Regions from separate parts of the Paenibacillus sp. WG02 genome, predicted to be linked through region 1. Evidence: predicted binding sites of a transcription regulator. Region 1 holds the regulator's gene; each other region holds the start of a gene.

Evidence for each region. Region 1 encodes LexA, which represses DNA repair genes until DNA is damaged. Its sites were predicted from a motif close to CGAACATATGTTCG; they were not measured.
Region 2: ACBP55_RS05595 (YolD-like family protein) is a predicted target of LexA. The motif match lies at 3,677-3,690, and genes of this name have one in related genera.
Region 3: ACBP55_RS28170 (DNA polymerase IV) is a predicted target of LexA. The motif match lies at 3,348-3,361, and genes of this name have one in related genera.

The regions. Positions count from the first base shown of each region.
Region 1 is NZ_AP036016.1:4,966,803-4,971,925, forward strand. Features, by position in the region: gene ACBP55_RS22615 (HAD family hydrolase) at 1-709, opposite strand, end outside; gene ACBP55_RS22620 (DUF896 domain-containing protein) at 753-935, opposite strand; gene ACBP55_RS22625 (LysM peptidoglycan-binding domain-containing protein) at 1,076-1,483, opposite strand; gene lexA (transcriptional repressor LexA) at 1,631-2,248, shown strand; gene ACBP55_RS22635 (aminopeptidase) at 2,889-4,127, opposite strand; partial or broken gene glnA (type I glutamate--ammonia ligase) at 4,238-5,123, opposite strand, start outside.
Region 2 is NZ_AP036016.1:1,158,829-1,163,951, reverse strand. Features, by position in the region: partial or broken gene ACBP55_RS05610 (ABC transporter permease) at 132-1,231, opposite strand; gene ACBP55_RS05605 (ABC transporter ATP-binding protein) at 1,228-2,178, opposite strand; gene ACBP55_RS05600 (alpha/beta fold hydrolase) at 2,383-3,240, opposite strand; gene ACBP55_RS05595 (YolD-like family protein) at 3,430-3,657, opposite strand; gene ACBP55_RS05590 (ABC transporter ATP-binding protein) at 3,818-4,528, opposite strand; gene ACBP55_RS05585 (ABC transporter permease) at 4,525-5,123, opposite strand, start outside.
Region 3 is NZ_AP036016.1:6,225,170-6,230,292, reverse strand. Features, by position in the region: gene ACBP55_RS28185 (MFS transporter) at 1-744, opposite strand, end outside; gene ACBP55_RS28180 (TlpA family protein disulfide reductase) at 947-1,480, shown strand; gene cimA (citramalate synthase) at 1,601-3,220, opposite strand; gene ACBP55_RS28170 (DNA polymerase IV) at 3,434-4,735, shown strand; gene mobB (molybdopterin-guanine dinucleotide biosynthesis protein B) at 4,743-5,123, shown strand, end outside.

The DNA of each region.
Region 1 (5,123 bases):
CATGATGATTAATCCAAATATTGCGCATACCTACGCTGCCAGAACCTAGGATATCGGTTGTCAATTTATCTCCGATCATGATGCCTTCCTCTGCGTCTATTCCAAGTAGTCCAAGTGCATGGTTAAAAATGGACTTCGCTGGCTTACCTACTCCAAATTCACCAGAGATCACGATATGATCAAAGTATGGTGCGATATTTGGGACACCTGCTAATTTTTCCTTTTGTAGATCTGGCGAACCATTCGTTAACAACAGTAATTGATAGCTGCCTTTTAAAGCATCCAATACTCGGAACGTTTCCTCATATACGTAAGGACGGCGTCGGCGTTCTGCTGGAAAAAGTTCACCAAGTTTATACCCGAGCTCACGATCCTCTATCCCTAACGCTGCAAGCCCTCTTGTCCAAGACTCCGTACGATATCCTGGTGCTAATTTCTCAAGCTTACGGAAGTTCTCATTTTCACCTTGCGTGAAGTTCGCCCATAAGCCTTCGAATGGATTAATACCAATCATTTTCGTGAATTCAAAGGTTTCAAAAGATTCATATAAAGAACGCGCTTCTTTGCGAACAGAAGCTTCCAATTCTTCGGGATTCACGGCTACATGCTTTACAGCTTCCGCACATGCCGCTTTAAAAGCTTCCTGCACGCTGCGATCATCCCACAGAAGCGTATCATCTAAATCAAAAAGTACGGCTTTCAACGTCATCATTCATTTCCCCTTTTGAATGTTGTATCTATATGAGCAGCGATTACTCTTCGTCCGTAAACTTGATGGAATCAAGTTGAACTTTAAGATTGCCACGGAATGCTTCAATATATTTCTTTCTGAGTTCGTTGCGCTCATCGATTTCCGCGTCTGTTAAGCCAACTGTTTTCGCTTTACGAGCAAGCTCATTAATACGTTCGATAGTTTGTTCCATGTTGTCACTCATTGTGATCCTCCCAGTCAAAAATTCAATATGAGTACTACTTTGCCATCCCTATTAAGGAATGTCAAGAGACAACAAAAAGAGGCATAGGAACATGTCCGAGCCTCATCATATTTAGATTCTATCAGGAAAGCATAATGAAATTAAGGAAGCAATAAAACCTGTCCTTCTTTAAGGGAGCTCGTGGTTAAATGATTGATTGTCTTCAATTTATCAACATAAGAACGAATGTTCTCATTACCTTTTTTGTGAGTGGAAGCAACATCCCAAAGAGTGTCTCCGCGTTGAATGACGACTTGATCTTGCACGACAGCTTTCGGAGAAGAGTTAATTGAAGTAACGGAAACTGGGGTCCTTGCAATTGCTGCCCCATCCCCTGCATAGGCTTGAACCATAGCACCGAATGAAAACACAGTACCAAGAATAACTGCTAATAGGACGAAGCGAACAATCGCTTTGGTATAACTAGAATTAAATGTCATCCCTTTGGATGTGCTAGCAGATCTATGAGGTGTGTGTGTTGAGTTAGTGTTTGAATAAGCCATATACATGAGTAATCATCTCCCAAACATTTGTTCTGGTATTAGATTAACACGAACACATGTTTGAGTCAACACTTTTCTCGAACTTATGTTTGTACGAACTCGGGTTCTATGTTATACTTTGGGTAATGATTCCCAGTATTGGAGTGATAACTATTGAGTAAGATTTCGCAGCGTCAACAAGCTATATTGGAATTCATTAAGAATGAAGTGAAAGATAAGGGGTATCCACCTTCCGTTAGAGAAATCGGTGAAGCAGTTGGACTAGCTTCTAGTTCTACAGTGCACGGGCATTTAGAGCGTCTTGAGAAGAAAGGTATGATTCGTCGAGATCCTACTAAGCCTCGTGCTATTGAAATTCTAGGACTTGACGGTGCTGAGACGCATTTTGCAGTTTCTGTAGCACGTGTACCTCTCGTTGGTAAAGTTACAGCAGGTGTGCCTATTACAGCAACTGAGAACATTGAAGACTATTTCCCTCTTCCCGTAAGCATGGTAGGAGATAATAATGTGTTCATGCTTAGCGTCATGGGTGACAGTATGATCGAAGCCGGCATTCATAATGGCGATTATGTCATCGTTAAGCAGCAGCAAACTGCGAATAACGGGGACATTGTTGTAGCAATGACTGAAGACGATGAAGCAACGGTGAAACGCTTTTACAAGGAAAAGGATCATATTCGTCTTCAACCAGAGAACTCGGCATTGAAGCCTATCCTTTTGAAACATGTTACGATTCTTGGCCGTGTCATTGGTTTGTTCCGGGATATGTAATAGCCCTACAGCCCTTATTCTACCTACAATACCAATGAGAAAGAACCGAGAGGACAATCGTCCCTCGGTTCTTTTCGATGTAAACAGTTATAATGCTTGGAGCTTTGGATTATATAGAGAAACTTAAAAGATAGTAGGCCAACCGATCCAAAAATGGATTTTCAAAGTTAATGATACGGTTTTAATCCCTCCATAGCCATGAAGGCTGAACAGTGGATTCAGGATTCAGATAAGAGTCTTCAGAGACTGCTATTACGTCATTAAAATCGTATTTTACGGAATTAGAAGCCTCTTGAGGCTTCTATTCGGTAATATTTGGCCCCTATTTGCTTCAATTTTTATGAATAGAAGTCTTTAAAGACTTCTATTCTAAAAATCACAACACTTTTGGACAAATTAGCGGTCTCTAGAGACTTCTATTTTCTAGCTTCTTTCCTCTAGCTTCTATCTTCTATCTCCAAACTCCAAACTCCAAATTCCAATTTCCGTCTTCCATCTACTCTATACTCTATACTCTATACTCTATACTCTATACTCTCTACTCTATACTCCCTGCACTCTATCCCATTGATAACCCCAGGAGTACTTTCACCTTTGAATTAAGCTAAAATATCAGCTAAAGAAATCAGATAAATTTCAACTAAAAAGCAAGCGCCCAATTTCCACTACGGAAAATAGGTTCAACGGTACCATCACTAAGGACACCATCAATCTCAAGATCAGCCGTCCCAATCATAAAATCCACATGAATCAAACTGGTGTTCCCACCACGAGCTTTCAACTCTTCACTTGAAATAGATACGCCATCCTGCAAATTAATAGGGTAGCAGCTGCCTAAGGCCAGATGGCAGGATGCATTCTCATCGATGCCCGTATTGTAAAAAATGCGGTCAAGATTCGAGATCGGCGAATCAAAAGGCACGAGAGCAACTTCACCCAAATATCGCGCCCCCTCATCCATATCCAGCAACCTCGCTAGGTGCTCATAGCCGACTTCAGCATGATAATCTACAACTTTCCCGTCCACGAACTTGAACGAAAACCGATCCACGAGCGCCCCATTCACATTTAATGGCTTGGTGCTCGATACCGTCCCATGAACACCCGTTCGCTTAGGCATCGTAAATACTTCCTCAGTCGGCATATTCGCTACGAATCGTATTCCACTTGCGTTCTCCGAATCACCACCAAGCCAAATGTGGCCCTCCGGCAGTTCAACTCGCAAATCTGTTCCTGCCGCTCGATATTGAAGCGCCTCATAGTGCTTCTCATTTAACACGCTGCGAACGCGCTTCAGTTGATCCATATGTACTCGCCAAGCCGCAACAGGATCATCTTCATAAACGCGGTTTATCCGGAAAATTGCCTCCCACATCGCATCGATTCGCTGTTCTTCTGGTAAATCGGCATACACTTTGGATGCCCATGCCACCGTAGGCGCTTTGATTAAGCACCAACTGAACTTACTTGTTCTTACATAGTGCTGATACTTAGATCTAGCCGTAGCCATGGCTTTAGATGCTCTAGAAATCATGCTTGCATCAATACCCGCGTAGAGATCAGGATCCGGCACTTTGATATTCAGCAATGCTCCACCGTTTTCTACAAAACGTTCCAACATACTCGTATACCACTCTGGGTAATAATCAAGAGCTTCGTCATGGGCATATTCAAATCTACTGCGAGTTATCACATCATCCTGCCAGTGAACTTGGACAAAATTCGCCCCTGCCTCATAGGCTTTCTTCACGATAAGTCTAGTCAATTCTAGGGACTCTATTGGCGACTCTATCATCAGATCCTGGCCTTTATTGAGGTTAACCCCTACCTTGACTACAAGTTCAGCGTACTTTTCCAAATTCATTTGAAAGTTATCCATTATCCTTATGCTCTCCTTCGCGTGAAAAAGCCCATCAGTTCAGAATCGTACCTGAAGGCTGACGGGCTTTTCTTATCTAATTGTTGTATCCATATCAACTTTCTTTGCGATTAGTAAAGAGACAGATATTGATCTCTTTCCCATTGGTGAACTTGTGTGCGGTACATATCCCACTCGATTTCTTTAAGTTCATAGAAATGAGCAAGAGCATGTTCGCCCAGCGTATCGCAAATCACATCATTGCGAAGCAGCTCGTCCAACGCTTGTTTCAAGTTCAAAGGCAAAGTAGGAATGCCATCGCTCTCTCTTTCCTCTTCGGTCATCACGTAGATGTTACGATCCGTAGGAGGAGGAAGCTGCATTTTGTTCTTAATGCCATCCAATCCGGCAGCAAGCATAACTGCAAGAGCCAAGTAAGGATTAGCAGCCGGGTCCGGGTTACGAACTTCAACACGAGTACTTAAACCGCGGGAAGCTGGAATCCGGATCATAGGACTACGGTTACTTGCCGACCATGCCACATAGACAGGCGCTTCATAACCAGGCACAAGACGTTTATATGAGTTAACCGTAGGGTTCGTAATTGCAGCAAAAGAACGTGCATGACGAAGTACACCCGCCATATAATGTCTAGCCACATTACTTAAACCTAATTTATCGTTCTCATCATAAAAAGCATTCACATCACCTTTGAATAACGATTGGTGACAGTGCATGCCAGAACCGTTCATACCAAACAATGGTTTAGGCATAAATGTAGCATGCAAACCATGCTGTCTAGCAACGGTTTTGACGACGAGCTTGAAGGTTTGAATTTGGTCAGACCGCTTTAATCGCATCTGCGTATTTAAAGTCGATTTCATGTTGACCTGGCGCCACTTCGTGGTGGGATGCTTCGATTTCAAAGCCCATCTCTTCAAGCGTCAACACGATATCGCGGCGGCAGTTTTCGCCCAAATCCATCGGAGCCAAATCGAAATATCCACCTTGGTCATT
Region 2 (5,123 bases), 3.8 Mb from region 1:
ATATGGATGCATTTTTTAATACGAACATTATCCGGTAAACAGGTTTCTTTCTTTTCCGTTTTTAACGCAATAATTTATATTATTGCCAAAGAAAAAGCAAAGTATACATGGATAATATTTTTTATTTTTCGTTACTCCCACTTGAATGTTAGGCTGGCAATAATGAAAGCTACAAGCATCCAGCCGCCAAGCAGCGCGGCTTCATGCCACACGTCGGCAAGCGAAGCTCCGACATTCATGATTTGGCGCAGTGCTGTGGACAGATGCGAGATCGGCAGCAACTTGACTATGGGCTGCAGCCAGTCAGGCATATTCTTGATTGGAAAGAAGACGCCGCCTAGAAACAGAAGCGGGAAAGAGACGAAGCCGGCAATCGGCCCGCGCTTTCCGGTGTTTTGGCGAGCGCGGCGATGATAAAGCCGATCGACATGAACGTCAGTGTACCGATTATGACGAACATGAGGAGAAGTATCCACGAACCGTTCACCTGCGTTCCGAAAATTAGGCTGCCGATTAGAAGTACGATTACCGCCTGCAAGCCGTTCAACAGCAATCGGGCCGTGATTTGCGCGGCAATGAAGCTCCGAGGTTGAAGCGGCGTACTCTGAAGACGCCGTAGGATACCCCGCTCGCGCCATGATGCGATTTGGCCGGCGACGCCGTTCAGATTGTTATTCATAATCATCATAGCAACGATGCCTGGGACGAGGAAATCGATATACTTCAGGTTAAGAGATTGGACCGCCTGTGATTGAATCGTGATGACAGGGGTGTAACCCAAGATCTGCTTGCTAATGCCATCGGCGATTTGAGACATGATCGGGAGCCCGATCTGATTGGTTGTTTGGCTTGTTTCATCGTAATAGACGGTGAGCTTGGAGCCTTCCGCAGAGGGGGTTTTAGCGCTCACAGCAGCTTCATACCCTTTTGGAACAGAGACGACAAGCTGCCGATCGCCATGCTTAAGATCTTTCATCGCCGCGTTGAGATCTGAGCCTTCAGTTAATTTTAATATGGATAGCTGTTTCATCGATGATAAAAGCGCCTTAGACGCAGTCGTTTGGTCTTGGTCAATTACAGTGACGGAGAGCGATGTGCTGTCCCCTTTTCCTAAGAATGAACCAAGCATCGCCATGAAAAAGATCGGAAAAACGAGCGTCCAAAATAATACTTGCCGATTTCGCCCAAATAGACGCAACTGGGCTAAGGTCAATTGACGATACGCTTTCATTCTTCTCTCAAGCTCCTTCCCGTCATGTGGATGAACACGTCCTCGAGCGTTGCCGTGCGCGTTTGCAAATCGGAAACTCGGATATTCTGCTCAGCAGCTTGTTGCACAAATGCGGTCAGCGCATTCTGCAAATGATCCGTGTACAGCACAAACGTGTCTTTGCGCTGGTCAACTTGCTTCACATCAGGCAATGACTGGACAAGCGTCAACACTTCCTGCTTGCGCGTCTCATCTTCTCGAATCTGCTCCGGCAAGCGAAACTCGATGGCACTATCTGACTGCAGGCTTCGGACGAGCTGCTCCGGCGTGTCCAGCGCAACGATTTGTCCTTTATCCATGAGGCAGATGCGGTCGCAAAGCACATGAGCCTCTTCCATGTAGTGCGTTGAGATCACCACAGTCTTACCGCGCTCCTTCAGGCGGAGCACGATATCCCACAACGTACGCCGGGCTTGAGGATCGAGTCCGGTTGTCGGCTCATCCAGAAAAACCACCTTTGGATCGTTCACGAGCGCCAACGCAATGGCGAGTCGCTGCTTCTGACCGCCGGATAAGTTTTTGACGCGGTCGTTCTTTTTTTCCCGCAATATCATGTCGTCGAGCAGCGGCTCGATCTCCACAGAGCTTGGATAAAAACTTGCGTACATACGGATGATCTCGTGAACATGGAGCAGGTCAAATAGTGACGTCGATTGGAGCTGGACGCCGATGATTTCCTTGACCTTCTTCAATTCCTTTTTCGTATCGAAGCCTGCGACAAGTGCTCTCCCTTCATCCGGTCTCCGCAGACCTTCGATCATTTCCATCGTTGTCGTTTTGCCCGCCCCATTTGGCCCGAGCAGTCCAAACACTTCCCCCTCCCGTACTTTGAAATTAATTCCATTCACCGCAGTGAATTTCCCATACCGTTTGACGAGTCCGTCAACTTCTATGATGGCGTTTGCCAAGGTTGGTTCCTCCCTTTCGATTTTCCTGCTAGTATTTTTTGTGCCAGTTATAAACTTCGGTTAATAGTATGTTCTAGCATTTATAATAATTCAATAAGCAGCCCATTCTTTCCTTTTATTGCCTATTTCCACTAAGAATATCTGCCTCTTTTTTCAATAAACCAAAAGGAGCTGCCTATAGCAATCTCCTCCATAATCCAAAGCTCAACTTAGAAAATACCTCTTTACGTGCTGTGCCACTTCGACTGGTGCGTATTTATTGTCCGGAGAGAGATGATCTAGATTTGGTAAGTTCAACGTTTGTGTTTGTGGAATGGTTTCGTCCAATACTCGAATCATTTGATGCACAGAATCAGGACTCTTCCCCCCAGCAATTAATAGGACATTCGCATCAATGATTTGGTAATTACTGAAAGTGGATGCCAGACGTTTCACTTCTCTGTGCTCAATTAAATTTTCTGGCAATAGTTTTTCTATTTGACTCCAATGATCTCCGCGTATCACCGAACGTAAAATAAGTTTTGCATACCATTTCGGCAACTTTTTTAAGGGCGAATGAGCTGCACCCTTTACAAAGCTGGCAAATGCCCCTCTAAAATCATTCTTATTCATATCATTTTCATATTCAGTCAGCCAATCCCAATCTGTTGGTATCGACTTAATTGAAACGCCAGGTTCATAGACGGCCATTTTCTTAAAAGTATTAGTTCGCGCAGCTTCTAAGGTTACAAGGCCACCGTAGCTATGACCGAATACATAGGTTGCTCCCGTTGCTTCTTGTACGCTTAAAACATCTTCACATTCCTTACTGATGGAGTAATCACTCCCTTGCGGTCCGCTCAGTCCGCGCCCACGTCGATCCATAACATGGACAGTAAAAGAATCCGACAATTCTTGGGCCAACTTAGTAAAATCATTCGAAGCACTAAGCGCCCCGTGGATGACAATGAGACTCGGACCCATGCCTATACTTTGGTATCCAATTGTTGTTCCGTCCTTCGAAACTACGGTTGAATGGGTAAACGAATCCAAAAAGTTCGTATTTGTTTTTGCACTTACCATATCCTTTTCCCTCCCCTACAACCCAGTCTCCAGGCTGAATAATACTCGTGTTTCCATTATATAATTACGACACTGTTATTTATTCAAACCCGGGTATGAAATCATACTCCGTCTTGAGACCGAACCAAAGGAAAAAGACATGCAGAGCTCCCAGCATGCCTCCCTTTAGCACTGTCCTATGGAAAAGTATTATTCAACCAGTTCTACATTCAAGATATCGTCAAATGCTACCCAATCCGTACCATTTTCGTGAGATAGCTTTACTCTTCTTATCTCTTGATCAATTTTAGTTATTAGACCTGTCATTTGCCCATCCCCAGTCTCATTATAAATCTTTACACGAATAAATTGCTGGTTAAGTAAGGCATTAGCCATTATGTTGGCTATCTTTTTATTCTCACGATTACTACTACTCATTATTACTCCACCCCAATCAAGAACATATGTTCTTGATTCATTATACTTTTAGAAGTAAGAGTAGTAAAGAGGACCCCACAAAAGAAACAGCGGCGGACTAGGACTCAAAAATAAGTCTTAGACTGCCGCTGCTATTATTGTGCTACCACTACTCGTCAAACTACATTGAAACGGGGATTTGAGCACTTTTTTTTTGTTTTTCGACTAGTTTTCCATTCTCAAGAAAAAGCACTCGATCACAAAGAGGCAGTACTCGGTCATCATGCGTAACCATAACCGCGCTCTTTCGCTGATCCTTTACTTGCTTCGCGATCATACTCACTATATCGTGCCCTCGTGAGGCATCTAAGCTTGCTGTTGGTTCATCTGCGAATAGGACAGCTGGGTCATTCATTAAGGCTCTAGCAATAGCTACCCGTTGACGCTCCCCCCCTGAGAGTTTCTCAGGATATGCGGTTCGTCGATGAGACAATCCCATCTTATCGAGTAACTCTTTTGCTCGTTTGGCTGCCTTCGCCTTTTCCATCCCGGCAAGCTTGCTTACCAAAACTAATTGTTCTTCAACTTTCAAGTACGGTATCAAGTTGGCGCTTTGAAAAATAAATCCGATTTTTTGAAGTCGTAGTTCAGAAAGTGCTTGCTTGTCTTTACCGATAATGGATTCTCCATCGAGTAGAACTTGCCCACTCGTTGGTTCAAGAAGTGCTCCTGCTATGGACAAAAATGTACTTTTGCCTGAGCCTGAAGGGCCCATTACCGCAACTAGTTCACCTTCGGCCACCTCGAGGTTTAGCTTATCCAAAATCGTTCTTTCCATACCGCCATCCTCAAAAGTCCGAGTAATCTCCTGTAATACAAGTCTGTTTTTCATGCTGCTGTCCTCCCAATCGCATCCAAAGCGTCAATTTTGGCGACTTTCCATACCGAAAATAGTGAACCGGCCAAAGACATTGTTATAAAGGACAGGCAAGTAAGTGCCAAGGTGGAAAAGCCTAATTGAAATGGCATGGAACTTGGCAATACAGCCTCAAACAATTGAACCAACAGGACGCTAAGGACCAAGCTGCCGACCGATAAGACCAATACCTGCAGCGTCACACTTCTAGCTAGATAGGCAGTACGTGTACCGATGGCTTTCAATATACCAAATTGACTGGTTTTCTGAATCGTGATGACATAAAAGAATACAGCCAGGACAAAGGCAGAGATTACAAATAAAAATACAATCATCATCATAAGCGAGCCTTGCTCTTCTTTGTAACCAGGAATCCCAGATACTGCCTCAGACTTCGTTATCACTTCCGTATTGGGCAGCGCGGACTGAAGCTCCTTAACTTTTTCTTTCGAGGCTTTAATGGCGACTGCATTGTAAATTTTACTGTCTGCTGCTGATTCAGTTCCTTGACGTGTAAGTGTCTGCGCTTGAAGATTAAGCCAGTCCTGCTTATTTAGAAAGACAGCCGGAG
Region 3 (5,123 bases), 1.3 Mb from region 1:
GATGAGCCAGCGTCCTTTTTCTCGAAGAATCGTGCCAATTTGTTTCAAATATTGCTTGAGAGGCTCGGCTTCCTTCTCTTTGGGTGGTTCCTTAATCAGAAAGATAACAGCGAGCAGCGCCAAGATACAGAATATAGGAAAGGCGAAAAACGGGGCAAACCAAATGATCAAGGCTAATAATGAGCCTAAAATAGGACTCACAACTTTGCCTGTTCCGTTAGATGCCTCGATGAGTCCGAGTGCTTTACTGGCTTCCCCGCCTTTGTACAAATCACCGACAAGCGCCATTGCGATAGGGGCCGTACCTGCCGCACCTAGGCCTTGTATCGCTCGTGAGGCTATCATTATGGGATAGGAATTCCAAACGGCTGCGAAGCCTGCTAGAACGCCAGCAGAACCGTAAATGATCAAGGAAGGGATGATGACGGCTTTACGTGTGAAACGGTCTGATAAATAACCTGATACTGGGATGATGATTCCGGCTGTGATTGAAAATAAAGTGATGACAAGTGAACTCTGGAAACGGGATATGCCCATTCTTTCTTGCATATCAGGTAAGATAGGGACAAGCATGGAATTCCCTAGAACGAGAACTAATGGGATCGTTGCTAGAGCGACGTATTCCCAGATATGACTTTTTTTGTTTTCTGATTTGTTTTCGGGTTTATTTTTAGAATTGTCTGCTGATTTGTCTTCAAATATGTTTTTAGTAAATTTTTTGCCCGTGGCTGCTTTAGTAGTCATAATAATGAGAGTCCTTTCAGAACATGTTGTATGTTTACTTTTCCCATTTAGGTTAAAAGCATACTGTGAATTGTTCCTCGTTGAAAAGAATCGTATAAGTTTTGCGGCTCGTCCCCGTAGGACGACGGAGTTGTTTTATCCTAGAATGTTGGAATTTACGTGGATTTGGAGATAATATAGATAGAGTGGAGGTGGAAATGCTTTGAAAAGAAATGTGTTTGTAATCGCTTTGGTTGTTATATTAGCTGGCTTTGCTATTTATCAAAACGCCCAGCGCCAGAATAAAGCGACAATTATGCCTACGGAACAAGCGCCAAAAGTGAATTTCTTGGCCCCTTCGTTTACGTTAAAAGGGCTTGATGGGAAAGATTACACGATAGGTGGACCGCGCGAGAAGCCTTTGTTCGTTAATTTCTGGGCTTCATGGTGTGGTCCTTGTGAGGAAGAGGCGCCAGATTTGGTGAATGTGTATAACAAATATCAAGGGCAGTTTGATCTATATGCCGTTAATGTGACGCCTGGTGACAAAATGGAGAACATTACGAAGTTTGTGGAAACCTACAAATACCCATTCCCGGTGTTATTAGATAAGCAAGGAACGAACGCGGATGCCTATCGGGTAGTTGCCATTCCAACCAGTTTCTTAATCGATAAAAATGGAGTCATTCGTGAAGTCGTTCATGTACTCTCGCCTAAAGATCTGGATAAGAAAATTGCGAGTCTCATTAAAGAGTAAAAAGCTGCAAAAGAGCGCCGTTGGTTGGCGTACTCTTTGCAGCTTTTCTTGTATGTCCTTTTGAAAAACTTATCTCTAACGTGATCGCTCAACGTTGAGTAGCCCGATAGAGGTTACAAATCAATGGTTCACTAAGCCTAGTCGTTCTTGTTGATCTTTGTTTGTAGGCTCTACGCGTTTTCTTCCGATTAATGCATAGCGTAAACTATCTACGAGTGCGTACCAGCTGGCTTCAATAATATTACTGGACACTCCAAGCGTGTTCCATGTAGTGTTGAAGTCTGTTGATTCCATCAGAACGCGAACCTTACCGGCAGTAGCGCCTTTCACATCAAGGACACGTACCTTATAGTCGGAAAGATGGACATTTTTAATATCAGGGTAATATTGGATCAGTGCTTTACGCAAGGCATTGTCGAGAGCATTTACAGGACCGTTGCCTTCAGCCGCGGTATAGATCGTTTCCCCATGAACCTTCACTTTAACGATGGCTTCGGAGACTACCGATTGATTCGCGGACTTCTCAACCAGCATTTTGAATGATTCTAATGTGAAAATCTCTTCTAGACCTTCGAATGCTTCACGCAGCAAAAGCTCAAGCGTGGCATCGGCGCCTTCGAATTGATAGCCTTGATGCTCGAGATCTTTAATTTTCTCAATAACTTCTTTTGTTTTCTGATGTTCTTTATTGAAGTCTAGATTCAATTCTTGCGCTTTCACAAGGACATTGCTTTGCCCTGCAAGCTCTGAAACAAGAACCCGCTGTTTATTGCCGACAAGCTCAGGCTTAGTATGCTCATACGTACTAGCATCCTTGAGAATTGCTGAGACGTGAATACCGCCTTTGTGAGCAAATGCCGCATTACCGACATAAGGCTGATTAATAGGCATATGCATGTTGGCGATCTCGCTAATGTATCTCGAAACAGGCGTTAATGATTTCAGCTGCTCTTCGGAAATAACTGAATAACCAAGTTTCAACTGAAGGTTAGGGATAATGGAGCTAAGGTTAGCATTACCGCAGCGTTCTCCATAGCCATTGATGGTTCCTTGGACTTGTCCAGCTCCTGCTTGTACGGCAGCAAGACTGTTGGCTACGCCCAATTCACAATCATTATGAGCGTGGATACCAACTGGGGTGGTGATATTTTGTTTCACTGTAGTGACAATGGCTGTAATTTCTCCAGGTAATGAGCCGCCATTGGTATCGCAAAGGACAATCCAATCAGCTCCGGCATCCTGTGCCTTTTTGATCGTTTGCAAGGCGTACTCGGGATTATTCTTGTAACCGTCGAAGAAATGCTCGGCATCGTAGATGACTTCAAGACCGCAGCTTTTTAAATAAAGAACGGAGTCATAGATCATGGCGAGATTTTCTTCCAGTGTGGTTTGAATCGCTGTTGTGACATGGAAGTCCCAGGACTTACCGAAGATGGTTGCTACCTGAGCTCCTGATTCCACAAGTCTGTTCAGATTAATATCATCCGCAGCTATGGAATCTTTACGACGTGTGCTGCCGAATGCAGTGATCTTCGCATTAGTGAATTTCATATCGCGAGCGCGTTCAAAGAATTCAATATCTTTGCTGTTGCTGCCAGGCCATCCGCCTTCAATATAATGAACCCCAAGCTCATCGAGCTTGCGGGCAATTTTAATTTTATCCTCGACGGATAAGCTGATGCCTTCTCCTTGCGTACCGTCTCGTAGTGTGGTGTCGAAGATTTTGACTGATGTTGGCATAGGTTCCTCCTTCAAAAGCTAGCAAAGTGACTTCGGTGCTTGATGTGCAGGTGCTTGTGCTTGCTTTAAAGCGCTAATGTATAATTTACGATTATACCATAATAGTATGGGTAAAGACATCATAACGCAAAAATACGTTTGCTTGAAAGAATAATTTTTTGTATGCTGAAAATGGCTCTTAAAGTTGTTGTTTATCAATGGGAGGGAACATAAATGGTGACAACACAGCATCATTATCCCAAGCAAGGTAGAGTCATTCTGCATATAGATATGAATGCATTTTATTGCTCTGTTCATGAGGCTGTTGAGCCTGACTTATATAAAGGAAAGCCGATTGCTGTTGCTGGCAGTGTTGAGCTTCGTAAAGGGATTATTGTTACTTCATCTTATGCAGCGCGCGCTGTAGGGATCAAGACGGGCATGCAAGTTAGGCAAGCGCTGAAGCTGTGTCCGGATTTGATACTGATAAGACCTGATTTCGAACTATATCGCAGCTTCTCAAGACGGTTTATGCAGATAGCTTATAGTTATTCACCTATGGTGGAATCCATGTCAATCGATGAGTGTTTCGTCGATATTACAGGTTCCAAGCAATTTGGAACCCCACTTGAGATCGCGAATAACATTCAGCAGAAGATTATGAAGGAACTTAAGCTGCCCTGTTCGATCGGCGTAGCCCCCAACAAGCTGCTTGCCAAGATGGGCTCCGATATGAAAAAGCCGAACGGGATATCTGTGCTGCGTCTACGAGATGTTCCAACCGTATTTTGGGACAAACCGTGCAACTATTTATATGGAATTGGCAAAAAGACGGCGGATAAGCTGACTAGACTTGGTATCCACACGTTAGGTCAGCTAGCTGTAGGGGACGAGTTGCTGCTAAGTAAACACTTTGGCATCTTAGGTGCACATCTGAAGCGTTCGGCTAACGGGATTGACCATTCTCTGGTAAACCCTGAACAAGAACAGAGCAAGTCAATCGGGCATACGACGACGCTGCCGCAGGATTTTACCGATACCAAGGAAATTCATCGCGTATTCTTAAATTTGGCGGATCAAGTAGCTAGAAGACTTCGCAAGCAGGAGCTGATGGCATCCACGATCCAAATCACGATTCGCGATCCAGAGATGAGGACCATTACGCGATCCATCACTTTGCCAACTCCCACCGAGCATATGGATGATATTTATCGAACTTCGAGTCAGTTATTTGATCATGAATGGGAGGAAGGCAACCCTGTTCGGCTGCTGGGAATTACGCTGCAAAATCTGACGGTGAAGGAAGAAACATTCGTTCAGTTAGATTTATTCGATTATGAAAAGCAGCCTAAACGAGAAAATTTGAATCGTATTATGGACGGACTTCGGGATAAATTCGGAGAAAATGCGATTCTAACCGCGGGGATGATGGGCGATAATCCTTCAGCTATGATTAGAAATCATAAAACGAGAGGGACTTCCCTGCAAATGGACCATTTGAGGAACAATCCCCTTCATAAAGAAGAGGAGAAGTGACGAAAATATGGCACATTGTATGGGCTTTGCCGGCTATTCGAACAGCGGAAAAACGACGTTAGTGGCTAAGCTAATCGTAGAAATGAAGCAGCGCGGCCATCGGATAGCTGTAATGAAACATGATGCTCATGGACATTATAAAGAAGCAGCAGGGACGGACTCCGCGACTTTTGTAGAGTCGGGTGCAGAAGCGGTTATTACCCTTTCTCCAGATCAGATTCATGTGTTCGAGAAGAAGCGGAATCCAAGTCTGGAAGAACAGTTAAGTGCTTATGCGCATCTAGACTATGTTTTTATCGAAGGCTTCAAGAAGGAAAAGCATCCAAAGATTGCTGTTTTTCGTACAATAGAGCAAAGTGAAATTATTCAAGCACTTGAGCCAGAGCCG